4 regions of the Paenibacillus sp. JL3B1040 genome follow, and region 3 is predicted to be linked to each of the others. Evidence: predicted binding sites of a transcription regulator. Region 3 holds the regulator's gene; each other region holds the start of a gene.
The links. Region 3 encodes Rex, which represses fermentation and respiration genes when NADH is low (regulators of the CRP and FNR family bind a similar motif). Its sites were predicted from a motif close to TTGTGAAATATTTCACAA; they were not measured.
Positions count from the first base shown of each region.

Region 1: the regulator Rex is predicted to act here: its motif matches at 1,584-1,601, upstream of ACZF99_RS01460 (flavocytochrome c).
Region 2: the regulator Rex is predicted to act here: its motif matches at 1,687-1,704, upstream of ACZF99_RS07685 (DUF2249 domain-containing protein).
Region 4: the regulator Rex is predicted to act here: its motif matches at 1,319-1,336, upstream of ACZF99_RS14005 (polymer-forming cytoskeletal protein).

Region 1 is NZ_CM169317.1:315,296-318,506, reverse strand. Features, by position in the region: gene ACZF99_RS01465 (histidine kinase) at 1-1,476, opposite strand, end outside; gene ACZF99_RS01460 (flavocytochrome c) at 1,665-3,211, shown strand, end outside.
Region 2 is NZ_CM169317.1:1,732,030-1,735,240, forward strand. Features, by position in the region: gene ACZF99_RS07670 (TIGR04053 family radical SAM/SPASM domain-containing protein) at 1-714, shown strand, start outside; gene ACZF99_RS07675 (DUF2249 domain-containing protein) at 777-1,010, opposite strand; gene ACZF99_RS07680 (hypothetical protein) at 1,010-1,369, opposite strand; gene ACZF99_RS07685 (DUF2249 domain-containing protein) at 1,387-1,620, opposite strand; gene ACZF99_RS07690 (YwiC-like family protein) at 1,849-2,577, shown strand; gene ACZF99_RS07695 (DRTGG domain-containing protein) at 2,630-3,211, shown strand, end outside.
Region 3 is NZ_CM169317.1:3,263,908-3,267,118, forward strand. Features, by position in the region: gene ACZF99_RS14690 (amidohydrolase) at 1-1,054, opposite strand, end outside; gene ACZF99_RS14695 (redox-sensing transcriptional repressor Rex) at 1,044-1,694, opposite strand; gene dinG (ATP-dependent DNA helicase DinG) at 1,736-3,211, opposite strand, start outside.
Region 4 is NZ_CM169317.1:3,105,758-3,108,968, forward strand. Features, by position in the region: gene ACZF99_RS14000 (DUF6199 family natural product biosynthesis protein) at 1-669, shown strand, start outside; gene ACZF99_RS14005 (polymer-forming cytoskeletal protein) at 717-1,259, opposite strand; gene ACZF99_RS14010 (discoidin domain-containing protein) at 1,476-3,211, opposite strand, start outside.

The DNA of each region.
Region 1 (3,211 bases), 2.9 Mb from region 3:
GTCGTACTTGTCCTCTTGCAGCGCCCGGTTGATCCGATCCAGCTTCTCCGCCGGAATCAGGGCTCCATTATTCACGACATGAATAACGATATACGGTGCCTCATGATAGGCCAGGATCGATATCGTGTATTTTTGATCTCCCAAAGGCTTGATTCCATGATAAATCGCATTCTCCACCAGCGGTTGAAGCATAAAACGGATCACCTTGCACCGCAGCAGCTCCGCGTCATAGCGCAGCTCGTAATCCAGAATCTCTTCATAGCGCACGCATTGAATATGAAGATAGCTCTCAATATGATGAAATTCCTGCTCCAGTGGAATATAGGGGCTTCCGGAACTTAGACCGAGCCGAAAATAAGTGCTTAACGCCTCAACCATTTCCACGACATTGTCCGCACCGTAATCCCGAGCCATCCACTGAATCGTGTCCAGCGTATTGTACAAAAAATGCGGCTTGATCCGCTCATAAACAAGCTTGAGCTCCATCTCCTTCCTCTCCTGCTCCGCACGATACAACTGAACAAGCATTTCGTTAAGGCTCCGTCCCAGATCGCCGATTTCATCCTTGCGCGACTCCTCGGCGCGAATACTCTGATCGCCTTCCTGTACACGTTTCATCACCAGGCCCAAGGAGCGTATCGGCCGGATGATGGATGAGGTAAGCAAGGTAAGCAAAACGATAAATACGCCGCCGACCAGAACGCCTACAAGCAATGCCGTTCGCTGGGTCTTCATGACCGCCAGCGACAGCTGCGAGTCGGGCACCTCAAGCACCAGCTTCCAGCCCTGCACACTTTGAATCGGAGCTTCAAACAAGCTGAGCTTTTCCTTTGCGGAAGTTTGCATCGTTTGTGCGCCATCCGCGCTCCCCTTCGACGGAACCCGGGAATCGACAATGAGCTGTCCGGATCGGTCGTACAGGGCAATATCCTGCGCAATCTCCTTCACTTTCTCAATGGAAACGGCGGCAGCAATATAGACGACCTCCTTGTTTACCGATGGATTGACCTTATATAAAATGACAACAATCTCTGCGCCGTTTGCTTTGGAAATAATCGGATCGCTCACCACATAATCGGCATTGGCTTCGAGCATGCTCCGGTAATACGGCCTGGCAAGGATCGAAAAGGGGCGGTCCTGGAGCGACCACGAACGGGCCTGGTCGTCAACAACGCGAATGGACTCGTATTCCTCCTCTTTTTTGGCTTCAAACTTGCGAATTTCCCGAAGCAGTTCTTCCCGCGTCCATTCATGGTCGGAAGCCAGGGAAGCGAGCATGTCGATCTCGCCGATGCGCTGGTTGAACCAATAATTAATCTGATCGCTCCGTGCATTGACGACCTGCTGGGTTAAGCTTTTATTCAAAGGAACGACGGTATGATTCATCTCCATGTAAATCGCGACGAGCAGCGCCATAAACAATAATATAAAGCAGCCGCCCGCATAGAGCGCCGACTTGCTTTGGATGGAATTCATCGGCGGTCAAGGCCTCCCCAAAACTTTTTTTTGCATAACGTCCGAATAAGATAAAAAAAGACCGGAATGTGCAAATACATCACGTCCCGACGACTCTATAATATTCATTGTGCATATTTTCACATGAATGCCCATTCATGTCCAGGCCTTTTATGGGCTGATGCATTCTGAATCTTTTGAAGGAGGTAATGGAAGGGACGATGCGTACTTACACCAAACAGCTGGTATCGATTCTGTTGGTTGTCGGCCTCATGCTCATGCTGGCAGCTTGCGCAGAGAAAGATGCGGTCACCTCCGATGCTGGCGGAACGAGGGTCGTGGAGGGGATCGGTCAAGGAAAACACGGGGATATCAAGGTCGAGGTTACTTTCGCGGACAACCAAATCACGGATATCAAAGTGGTTGAGCAGAAGGAAAATGAAGTGCTCGCCGAACCTGTATATACACAGCTTAAGGAGGTTGTGATAGCGGCGAACAGCGCCGAAGTCGATGCGATTAGCGGCTCGACCGTAACCAGCAATGGCTATCTTGAGGCGATTCAGGACGCGATCACGAAGTCCGGCCTTACGCTGGCTGCTGCCGGGGCGGCTTCAAGCACGGGACAAAACCAGGAAGAGGCTGAGCAAACCTACGATGTTGTCGTGATCGGCGCGGGCGGCGCCGGATTCAGTGCGGCGATTGAGGCCAAGCAGGCGGGAGCGAGCGTTGTTCTTTTGGAGAAAATGCCGACTGTCGGGGGCAACACCTTGATCTCCGGCGGGGAGATGAACGCCCCCGATAACTGGGTTCAGCGCGCGCTTGGCATTGATGACGATACCGCGGACTTGTTCTATGAAGACACGTTGAAGGGCGGGGACCATCTTGGCTCGCCCGAAATGGTGCGCATCCTGGCCGATAACGCGCTCGCTTCCGCGGAGTGGCTGCGTGACGAGATCAAAGTTGAATTCCTGCCGGATAACCTGTTCCAATTCGGCGGACACTCCAGGAAGCGCGCTTTGATTCCGGTCGGTCATACGGGCGCCGAATTGATCACCAAGCTGAAAGCCAAGACCGACGCGGACAAAATCACGATCAAGACCAACATGAAGGCCGAATCGCTGCTGACGAATGACCAAGGGAAAGTTACAGGGGTTACTGCAACCTCCGGATCCGGCGACAAAATTACCTTCCATGCGAACAAAGGCGTCGTGCTTGCCACCGGCGGGTTTGGTTCCAACGTGGAGATGCGCAAGAAGTACAATCCGGAATTGGATGAAAAATATATGTCCACGGATACGCCGGGCTCAACCGGAGACGGGATCGTCATGGCGGAAGCCATAGGCGCCAAGTTGACCAACATGCAGAATATTCAAACCTACCCCATCTGCAATCCGGAAACGGGCGTAATCTCCCTTGTCGCCGATTCCCGCTTCGACGGCGCTATTCTGATCAACCAGGAAGGGAAACGTTTCGTTGAAGAGCTGGAGCGCCGCGACGTCATTTCCAAGGCCATTTTGGCCCAAACCGGCGGCTATACCTATCAATTCTGGAATCAGGAAATCGCCGATATCAGCAAAACCCATGAAGTCCATAAGGACGAATACGATCAATTGATCAAGCAAGGCTTGCTCTACAAGGCTGACACGGTTGAAGACGCGGCCAACTTCTTCAAGATTGATGTTGCCGAGCTGAAAGCGACAATGAAGAAAGTCAACGAATTCGCCAAAACAGGGAATGACCTTGATTTCCATCATCG
Region 2 (3,211 bases), 1.5 Mb from region 3:
GACCATTTCCGCGGCACACCGGGTTCTTTCGGGATGACGATGAGAGGGATCGAATATTTGCAGCAGCTGGAAATCCCGATTCAGATCAACACTACCGTCTCCCGCTATAACCTGAGCGACCTGCCGCGCATCGCGGAAACGGTCAAAGGGATGGGCGCCGTACTGTGGAGCGTGTTTTTCCTTGTGCCGACGGGGCGGGGCATGGTGAAGGACATGATCTCCCCGGAAGAGCATGAACAGGTGATGGTTTGGCTGGCTCAGATGCAGCGGGAGATGCCTTACGGCATCAAAGCGACAGAAGCGCCTCATTACCGCCGCGTGTTGATGCAGCAGCAGAAGCTGAACGCGGATTCCGCGGGGGGCGCCGCGGCAGCCCCAAAACGCAGGGACGTGCTCGGCCGTTCCCCCAAAGGGGTAAACGACGGGGACGGCTTCGTGTTCATCAGCCATGTCGGCGACGTTTACCCCAGCGGCTTCCTGCCGGTCAGCTGCGGGAATGTCCGGGAATCCTCGCTTACGGACATCTACCGGAATTCGCCGATCCTGCGGGAGCTAAGAGACAAATCGCTGCTTAAAGGCAAGTGCGGCGCTTGCGAATTCAAGGAGCTGTGCGGCGGCTCCAGAGCCAGGGCCTACGCGGTCACGGGCGATTATTTGGAAAGCGATCCGTATTGCTCCTATCTTCCCCCGGGGTATTCGGGGAAAGAGAAATAGCGCATCGTCCATCACAACGCAAAAAAGGAGGCCGAACGGCCTCCTTTTCAGCATCATCCCCATTATCGGATCGGTTCAAACGTCACTTTCCAATGATCCTCTGCCAGTTGTTCGCAAACATGGCTGTAGCCCTTGGTCTCCAACACCTTCAGAAGCGGAACGGGTTTCATGGTGGCGTGCAGAACGAAGCTGTCGCCCGCTTCCAGCTTCCCGACCGTGTCCATAATCGCACTGAACGGTTCTTCGCCTTGGCGAAGCAGCGGACGAACGTCGAGTTCAACGATGCGGCTTGACATTATGCCTTCACCTCCACATCGGTCCGTTCGGCCGTGAAGGCTTGGCATAATCGCGCCGCAGCGCTAAGTCCCTTCATGCCGCCATATAACGTATAGAAGAACGAGTCCGGCGCATCCAGGGAGAAGGACAAATACTGCTTCGGATCGATCCCCAGCATTTTTTCGAACAGGGTGGAGGTATCGTAGGCATAGAAACAGAAATACGTATATTGAAATTCCGGCATTTTCTCGGCGATCGTAAGGATCTCGCCCGCGTAGCGTTCGAGGTTGCTCTCCGCTTCTTCAATCATGCGCAAGGCATCTTCCAGCTCCACGGCGATTTTGATCGTCTTGTCGTCGATAACCGTAATCTTAGCCATAGGGCATTCCCCCTGCTTTAGTTTTTGCCGATTTTCACCCGGAACGTCTCCGGCCCTTGCTCAATGTACTCCCAAGTAAAACCGCCGGGATGCATCGCTTCGAACTGAAAGCGGAGCGGCACCGGGTCGTGGTCGTTGACGAGCAGCATCGCTTCCCCCGGCTCCAAGGAATTAAACGCGGCAAAAATCGTCTTATGCTTGAGCTGCGGCGGGTACTCGGTGGCGTTGACGGTAGCTTTGAATTGACTCATGGGAAGTCCTCCTAAAGTTAAAAATTTAACGATTCGACCTCATTATATCAACGGAACGGATAGGGATTGTGATATCAGTCACAAGTTGCGCGGCGGCGAAAAGTTCTCCGCGGATTTGTCCGGAAGCCGTCATGTTTCCAGTGATTCCTGTCACTGGGGCGACCTTGCCGGCTGATTATAATGTCCGTAATTTAAGCTTAACTTGAAGCTGAAGGAGGAACCGATCACGTGCGTATCCGAGATTTCATTCCCAACCAGCACGGGGCCTGGGCCATGCTTGTCGTCCCGTTTCTGTTCGGTATGCTCGCCTCTTCCCCCGGGGCGATCCACGGATTGCTGTTTGTTTGCTGGCTTCTGATCTATTTGTTTATGTTCCCTTTGCTGCAATGGATTCGGACGGGAAAAGCCAAAGCCGCCCGCTACCGCAAGCCGTTGCTATTCTATGGGGCGCTGCTGGTCCCGGCGGCGCTCCTTCTGGTCCTGCTCCGTCCCGCAGTTCTTGCGATGTCGCTCCTGTTCGTCCCCTTATTTGCGGTGAATGCCCTCTACGCCAAGCGAAAACGCGAACGCGCCTTGCTGAATGACATTGCGGCGATCGTGCAATTCAGCCTGATGGTGTTTATCTCCTATCATCTGGGAGGAGGTACCGATCTACGCTTAGCGACGGAATTGTTCCTGATCAGTACGGGGTATTTCATCGGCACGGCTTATTACGTTAAAACGATCATTCGCGAACGGAACAATAAGCGTTTCTACGTCTACTCCGTCGTTTACCATCTGCTGCTGGCGTTTCTCGCGTTATGCTTTCTGTCTCCGGCATTGCAACTGGCTGCGCTTGTCCTGCTGGCCCGAGCCGTCTGGTTTCCGCGGACGAAAATCACGGTGAAGCAGTCCGGCATGCTGGAAATTGTCTATTCTGTTATCGTCCTGGCCGTCGTCTGGATGACCTACGCGTGAAGGTGTATAATGGATACAGAATAGTACAGATTCGGGCAAGGGGGTATAACAGTTGGAGGGACCGGAAGAAAGCGTCACAAAACACGAACAGCTGCTCCAGCATATCGAGGGACTGAAGATCGGGACGAAAATATCCGTGCGCAAGCTGGCCAAAGCGCTGGGCGTTAGCGAAGGCACGGCCTACCGGGCCGTGAAGGAAGCGGAGAACCTCGGGATCGTCATAACGAAGGAGCGGATCGGCACGGTTCGCGTGGAGAAGAAGCCGAGGAACATCTCCGACCAGCTAACCTTTGGCGACGTGGTCGATATCGTGGAGGGGCATGTGCTTGGCGGCGCGGAAGGATTGGATAAAACGCTGAACAAATACGTGATCGGCGCGATGAAAATCGATGCCATGGCAAGGTACATCGACGCCGGCAGCCTGCTGATTATCGGAAACCGCGACAATGCCCACTCGCTGGCCTTGGAGCAGGGCGCCGGCGTGCTGATCACCGGGGGCTTCGGGACGAGCCGGGAGGTGAAGGCGTTGGCGGACAAGCTGTCTCTGCCGATCATCTCTTCGCGGCATGATACGTTTACCGTCGCCTCGATGATTAACCGCGCGTTGTTCGACCGGTTGATCAAGAAGAAGATC
Region 3 (3,211 bases):
GCAAAAAGACCGCCTTTGCGCCGTATTCCGTCCCCATCTTGAGCGCTTCCAACGCGGGCACCGCCGTCGGATCCCCGGATACGCCTTTATGGATCAGCGCGGCCAAGCGAATCTCCTCCAGCATGTCCAGGTTGTTGTTGCTGGCGGCGCTGTCCGTCCCCAGCGAGACGATCACGCCTTTTTGCAGCAGCTTCGGCACGCGAGCCACACCGCTGGCCAGCTTCAGGTTGCTGCCCGGGTTATGCGAGATCGCAACGTCATGCGCCGCCAAAACGTCGATCTCCTCGTCCGTCAAATGCACGGCATGGGCGAGCAGCGTCGGACGCGAGAACATGCCCAGCTTCCGCAAATGTTCCACAGGACGGTCGCCGTAATCACTCTCGTTTTGCTCCACTTCGGCACGCGTCTCCGACATATGCGTGTGCATCGGCAAGTCCAGATCATGCGCGGCTTGCACGAATTTCTCGATGAAAGCCGGCGGGCAGGTGTAGGGCGCATGCGGCGACATCATCGTGGTGATGCGGCCTTCCGCTTTACCGTGCCAGTTCCGGGCAAACGCGATCGCTTCTTTCAGCTTCTGCTCTTGCTCCTCCGGTGAGCATAACCCGATTGCTCCGCGCATCAGCACGGCGCGAATGCCGGATTCCTCCACGACCTTGGCGACTTCGTCCATATGATCGTACATATCCAGGAACGTTGTCGTGCCGCCCTTAAGCATTTCCAGGACAGACAATGCCGTACCGGCATAGATATCAGCGGCGGTAAACTTGGCTTCCATCGGCCACATTTTTTCCTGCAGCCAGGTCTGCAGCACCATGTCATCCCCGTAGCCGCGAAGCAGCGACATGGCTGCATGTCCATGGGTGTTGATCAGTCCAGGGAGGAACAACATCCCTTTGCCATCAAATGTTTCGGCGCCTTCCACACCTTCCGGGCGCGCTTCGCCGATATAGGTGATGGTGTCGCCCTCAACGAGCATATATCCGTGAATCACGGGACGATTCGTTTCCAGTACGGCAAACGTTCCGTTCTTGATCAACCATTTACGACTCATACGATGCTTGTTCCTTTCCGTTCTCCAGATAATACGCCAAACTGAGCAGGTCTGTGGTGAAATCGGCGGCATGGATCCGCACTTCCGGCGGAACTTTCAGAATCGTAGGTGCGAAGTTCAGAATCGCGCCAATGCCGGCGGCAACCAATTCGTCCGCTACGCGCTGGGCTTCCGTATCCGGCACGGTAATGATGCCGATGCGAATGTTGTTCTTTCTGACCGTATCCACCAGTTCCTCGATCGGCTGGATCGTAATGTTGTTGATCTGGGTGCCGATCTTCGCCGGCGAGGCGTCGAACACCGCGACGATTTTCATATTATCCTTCAGATACGCGTTATAATTCGACAAGGCTTGGCCCAGGTTACCGGCACCGACGAGCGCCACGTTGATCTGCTGGTCCAGGTTGAGAATTTGCTGAATTTTTTCAATCAAATAAGCGACGTCGTAACCGATGCCCTTTCGGCCGAAATCGCCGAAATAAGCCAAGTCCTTGCGGATTTGCGCCGGATTCAGATCGAGTTTTTGCCCCAGCTCCTGCGATGATACCGTCGGGACCTCGCGGCGGCTCAGTTCGTTCAAAAAGCGCAGGTAAACCGGCAGCCTGCGGACGACGGCGTCCGAAATTTTCTCTGACTTCATACTTCGTTCCCCCTATTCTTCAAACCAAGATATGAAACGGTTTATTCATCGGGATTCAACCATTCCGAGATGCGTGGCACCATCTGGCTCATCGGCATATGCTCCATCTTCGGACCCGGCAATGAATACAAGAAGTATTTCCCGTAATAGGATTCCAGGATGCGGGTATCATACACGATTACGATGCCCCGATCCTGCGACGAGCGAACGAGCCGTCCGAAGCCCTGCTTGAAACGGATAACCGCTTGCGGGACGGACAACTTCATGAACGGATTTTTTTTCTCCCGCTGCAGCCGTTCGCTTTTGGCTTCCACCAGCGGATGGTTTGGCGGCTGAAAAGGCAGGCGCACGATCGCCAGACTCGTCAATGCCTCGCCCGGGATGTCCACCCCTTCCCAGAAGCTGCTCGTCCCCAGCAGCACCGATGCGTTTTGGCCCTGGAAGCGCCGGGTCAGCTTGGTGCGGCTGCCGCTGTCCATCCCTTGACCGATGACGGTGATTCCCTCTGCCGAAAGCAGCTCTTTCAGCGGATCGTATACCTGTCTCAGCATCCGGTAGGACGTAAACAACACCAGCATCCGTCCTTGCGTCGCCACGGCAGCATCGGCCAGCGACTGCACCAGTGTCAGGATGAAATGGTCGTCCCCCACGCTGCCCTTCACGCTCGGAAAATCGCGCGGAATGACCAGCAGCGCCTGATCCCGGTAATTGAACGGGGACGGCAACATCGCCGTGATCAGCCGGTCCTCTTCCGCCGCCTCGGTCAAGCCCAACTGCTCGATCATATATTGGAACGACTTATCGACCGACAAAGTCGCGGACGTCATGACGACGCTTTTTTTCCGGTCGAAGAAAAATTCCTTCAACTGGGCGCTGACGTCGATCGGCACCGCGTACATTTGCAGCGAACGGCTGCGGTAGTTCCCGTTGGCTTCCATCCAGTAGACCGTGTCTTGGTTGTCCAGCTTCATGAAGAAACGCAAAGCTTCCCGTTCTCCCGCCAAATCTTTGAACAGACCACTGATGTCGGTAAGCAAGCTCTCCGCTGCATAATCGTCCTGCTCCTCCCGAATGTCGGACAAGAGACGCTCCCCTTTGCGCAGCACATCGCCAAGCCCCACATAAATCTGGTTCTCAAGCGCGGCGAGCACCTCCCATTCCTTCGGCTTACGGGCCGGTAATAGCCGGTACACGAATTGACCGGGATCGCCGGGCGCCGCGTCGCTGCGGTCCGGCATCAAACTGAACAGCAACTCGCTGAGCTTGTCCCAGCTTTCCTTCACATCCACCAGCGTCGGATAAATGCCGTCGATCACCGAGCACCATTCCGAAGCTTTCTCCGCCGCTGACGCCTCAAGCGAGCTCCGAAGATTCGCCAGTTGCCCCGTCTTGCTGTCTTTGAACAACCGGGTCAGCGTATGGACGACCGTAAAATATTTCATATGAATGCCAAGATGCTTGCCGGCCACATCCTCCAAATGATGCGCCTCATCGATGACCAGGCGCTCGTAGCCCGG
Region 4 (3,211 bases), 160 kb from region 3:
ATCATATTCCTCGTGATCGCGGGCCTCAGCGTTTGGTCGGCACCTTATTTTTCGGAATCGGTATTTTACATGCATGGGAACAAATTCAGGCTGGATCAGCAAAATAGCCGGCAAGCTACGTATCGTTCCTCCGGCGGCCAACGGATCGTCGTGCTGAACGACGGCGACATCTACCGCAAACAGGTGAGGATTGACCAGCAAAATTACGCGGTAAACGTGCTTGAAGCAACGCCGGTTCCCCGTTATGAGGTGATTTATCCGTCCGGGGAGCGTTTCAATGTGGACAGCTATGGAGAAATGTTAGTGGGAACAAGCGATCAAGGCGAGACGATCCCTGAAATATCATGGAGTATTAATGGCGTTCCTCAGCCTTTTGACGATAAAGTAGGCTTGTACAGCCCCGGCATGATCGTCAGGGCGGCTTTTCCCGAGTATCACGCCAAGCAGGGGAGTTTGCTCCTCTATTATAGTTCTTTTATCCTCATGATCTTCGGATGGTGCCTGTTCCGTTACGAGAAGCTGCAGAACGTATTGTTTCATCTCTCTTTGCGGGGAATTTGGGTACGTGAAGCGGAGCCAAGCGGTTTCTATTATTTCTCATGCAAAATAAGCGGCGTTGCGATCCTCGGTTTTGGAGTTTATGTATTCGTAAAGTCCTTCTTGGTGTAAAACAAGGCCAACCTTATTCGGCTGGCCTTCATTAAGCTAGTTTCGGTTTATTTCACTTCCGTTGCGCCCGTAACTTTACCGTCGATTTTCGCGCTGGCTTGCACTTCCGCGTTCGCAAAGTACAAGTTACCGTCGATCGTAGCCGTTTTGTCCAGGTTGAACCCGTTGGCTTCGACATAGACGTCGCCTTTCACGGTGCCGCCTTGAATTCTCAGGTTTTCGCTTTGTACCGTCAGTTTAGGAACGGTCAAAGTAAACGAAGCGGTGATGTTGTGATCTTCGTCCTGGGTATACAAAGCGATTTTGCGATAGATGTCTTTCGAAGCGTCGTTCTTGTCATGGAATTCGCCGGCTACCACTACGTCCTTGTCAACCGTCAAGTCGTTCAGGATCGCGATGATCCAAGTGCCCTTCTCGCCGACCGCGTTCACGAACGCGTCCGCTTGGTTTACGAGCGATGCCGTTGCCGTAACGTCCGCTTGTTCAGCGGGCTTATTAGTGTTTGCCGCCGAATTGTCGCTGTTCGAACCGCAACCCGCCAGCAGCGCCGCCGCAATCCCCGCTACGACCAAACCTTTGACCATTTTCATTTGATTTCCCTCCTGTTTTTATCTTCAGTTTGAATTATAAAAAAAAGTGGAATTGCATAATGTGATTTATTTCACTATTAATGTGCGATTTTTCACATTCCGTGTCACAGCTTGTTCACTATTGAAATTCCCCCCTAAAGTTTGTTCATGCCAAATAAACAGCTCCCGGCTACGGAGATTTCCGTCCGGGAGCTGCGTCGACTCATCGTCGTTTGATTAGCGATAAAAGTTCATTTCGGCAATCGACCACCACCACTCGGGTGTTGCGGAGGTTTGCACGATTTTCACGTACCGGGCGCTTTGCTGAGGGAATGTCGTCACGATATGCTTGCTCGTACCGGACTCCTCCGCAACCGTCCTCCAGTTCTCGCCGTCCTCGGAGACGAGGACCTGGAAGCTGCGGGCATAATCGTTGGCACTGTCGCCCGAGTCCATGCTCAACCGGCTGAAGTACCGCTCGCGGCCCAAATCGATCTGAATCCACTGGCCGGGGGTTTGTCCCTCCCCGGACGTCCAGCGACTGCCTAGATCGGCGTCCAACAGGGCCGAGACGTTGTCGTAAGTCGAAGCCGTCACCGTCCAGCCCGTGCGGTCCAGTTCATTCGGGAACCCCTCGTCCCCGTCCTTTGGTTCCGGCACCCAAGGCGTTGGATCCGCCGTATATACCTTCACTTCATGAATCGACCACCAGTGGGAATCCGTGCCCGTCTGTACGACTTTTAGGAAGCGTGCCGTCTGCAGCGGGAAGGCTGCCGTCACCATCGGACCATTGCCGGTCCCCGAAGCGACGGGACTTCCCCAGGTCTCGCCGTCCAGGGAGGTATACACCTCATAGCCGTGCGCATAGTCCTCGGGGCTTTGTGTGCTGTCCATCACGATCTGATCGACCGGTTGCGCGGCGCCCAAATCGAGCTGGAACCATTCGCCGCCGGTTTGCTCGCGGCCGCTCGTCCAGCGGGTGCCCTCGGCGCCGTCCAGCATGGCCTCCATGCCGTCGCCGGAGGAAGCCGTGACGGCCCAACCGTCGGGCGTCAGTTCTTTTTGCTTGCCGATGCCGTAATTATTTACGTATAGCTCGGCGATCGACCACCAACGGTTGGCTTCGCCGGTTTGCATCAGCTTCAGGTAACGGGCGGTTTGCGTCGGGAAAGTGATCGACAAGCGCCCCGGCTGTCCTATACCGCCGATAACCGGATCCCCCCAGTTCTCTCCGTCGTTAGAAACATATAACCGATACGAGCGAGGGTAATCCTCCCCGGCGTTGCCGGGGTCAAGCACGACAGAATCAAAGCGATGCACCGCACCCAAATCCACCTCCACCCATTGGCCGCTTGTCTGCTCGCGGCCGTTCGTCCAGAGCGTGTCGCGATCGCCGTCCAGCATATTTGCGGTTACATCCTGCCCCTGTGCGGAGGAGGCGGTCACGACCCAACCGGTTCGATCCTCAAGCGAACCGGTTGCAGGCGGCGGCGTTACCGGCGCCTGAGCGCCGAATTCGGCCAGCTTGAGCTCGGAAATCGACCACCAGCTGTCCGCCGATACCGTCAGCACAATCTTTACGTAGCGGGCTTGCTGCTTATTTAGGGACACCGCCAAGCTGGGCGATGTTCCGTTGCCGGCGGCTACCGGTTCATTCCATTTCTCACCGTCAGCCGAGACGTAAACCTCGTAACCATGCGCATAATCTCCCCAATTCGTGCCGGAGTTCATGAACAAGGTATCAAACGTTTTCTCCGAGCCCAGGTCGATTTGCAGCCAATCGCCGGGGGCTTGCAAACGTCCCGTAGACCAGCGGGTGGACAAATCGCCGTCCACAAGGCGCTCGACGCCTTCCGAGCTGGAAGAAGCACTTAGGGTCCATCCGCTGCGATCCAGATATTTCACGCCATGCGACGGATCCGGTCCTTCCAACACCGTCTCCTCCAGCGGGTTTACTTTCACTTGGGCTTTGG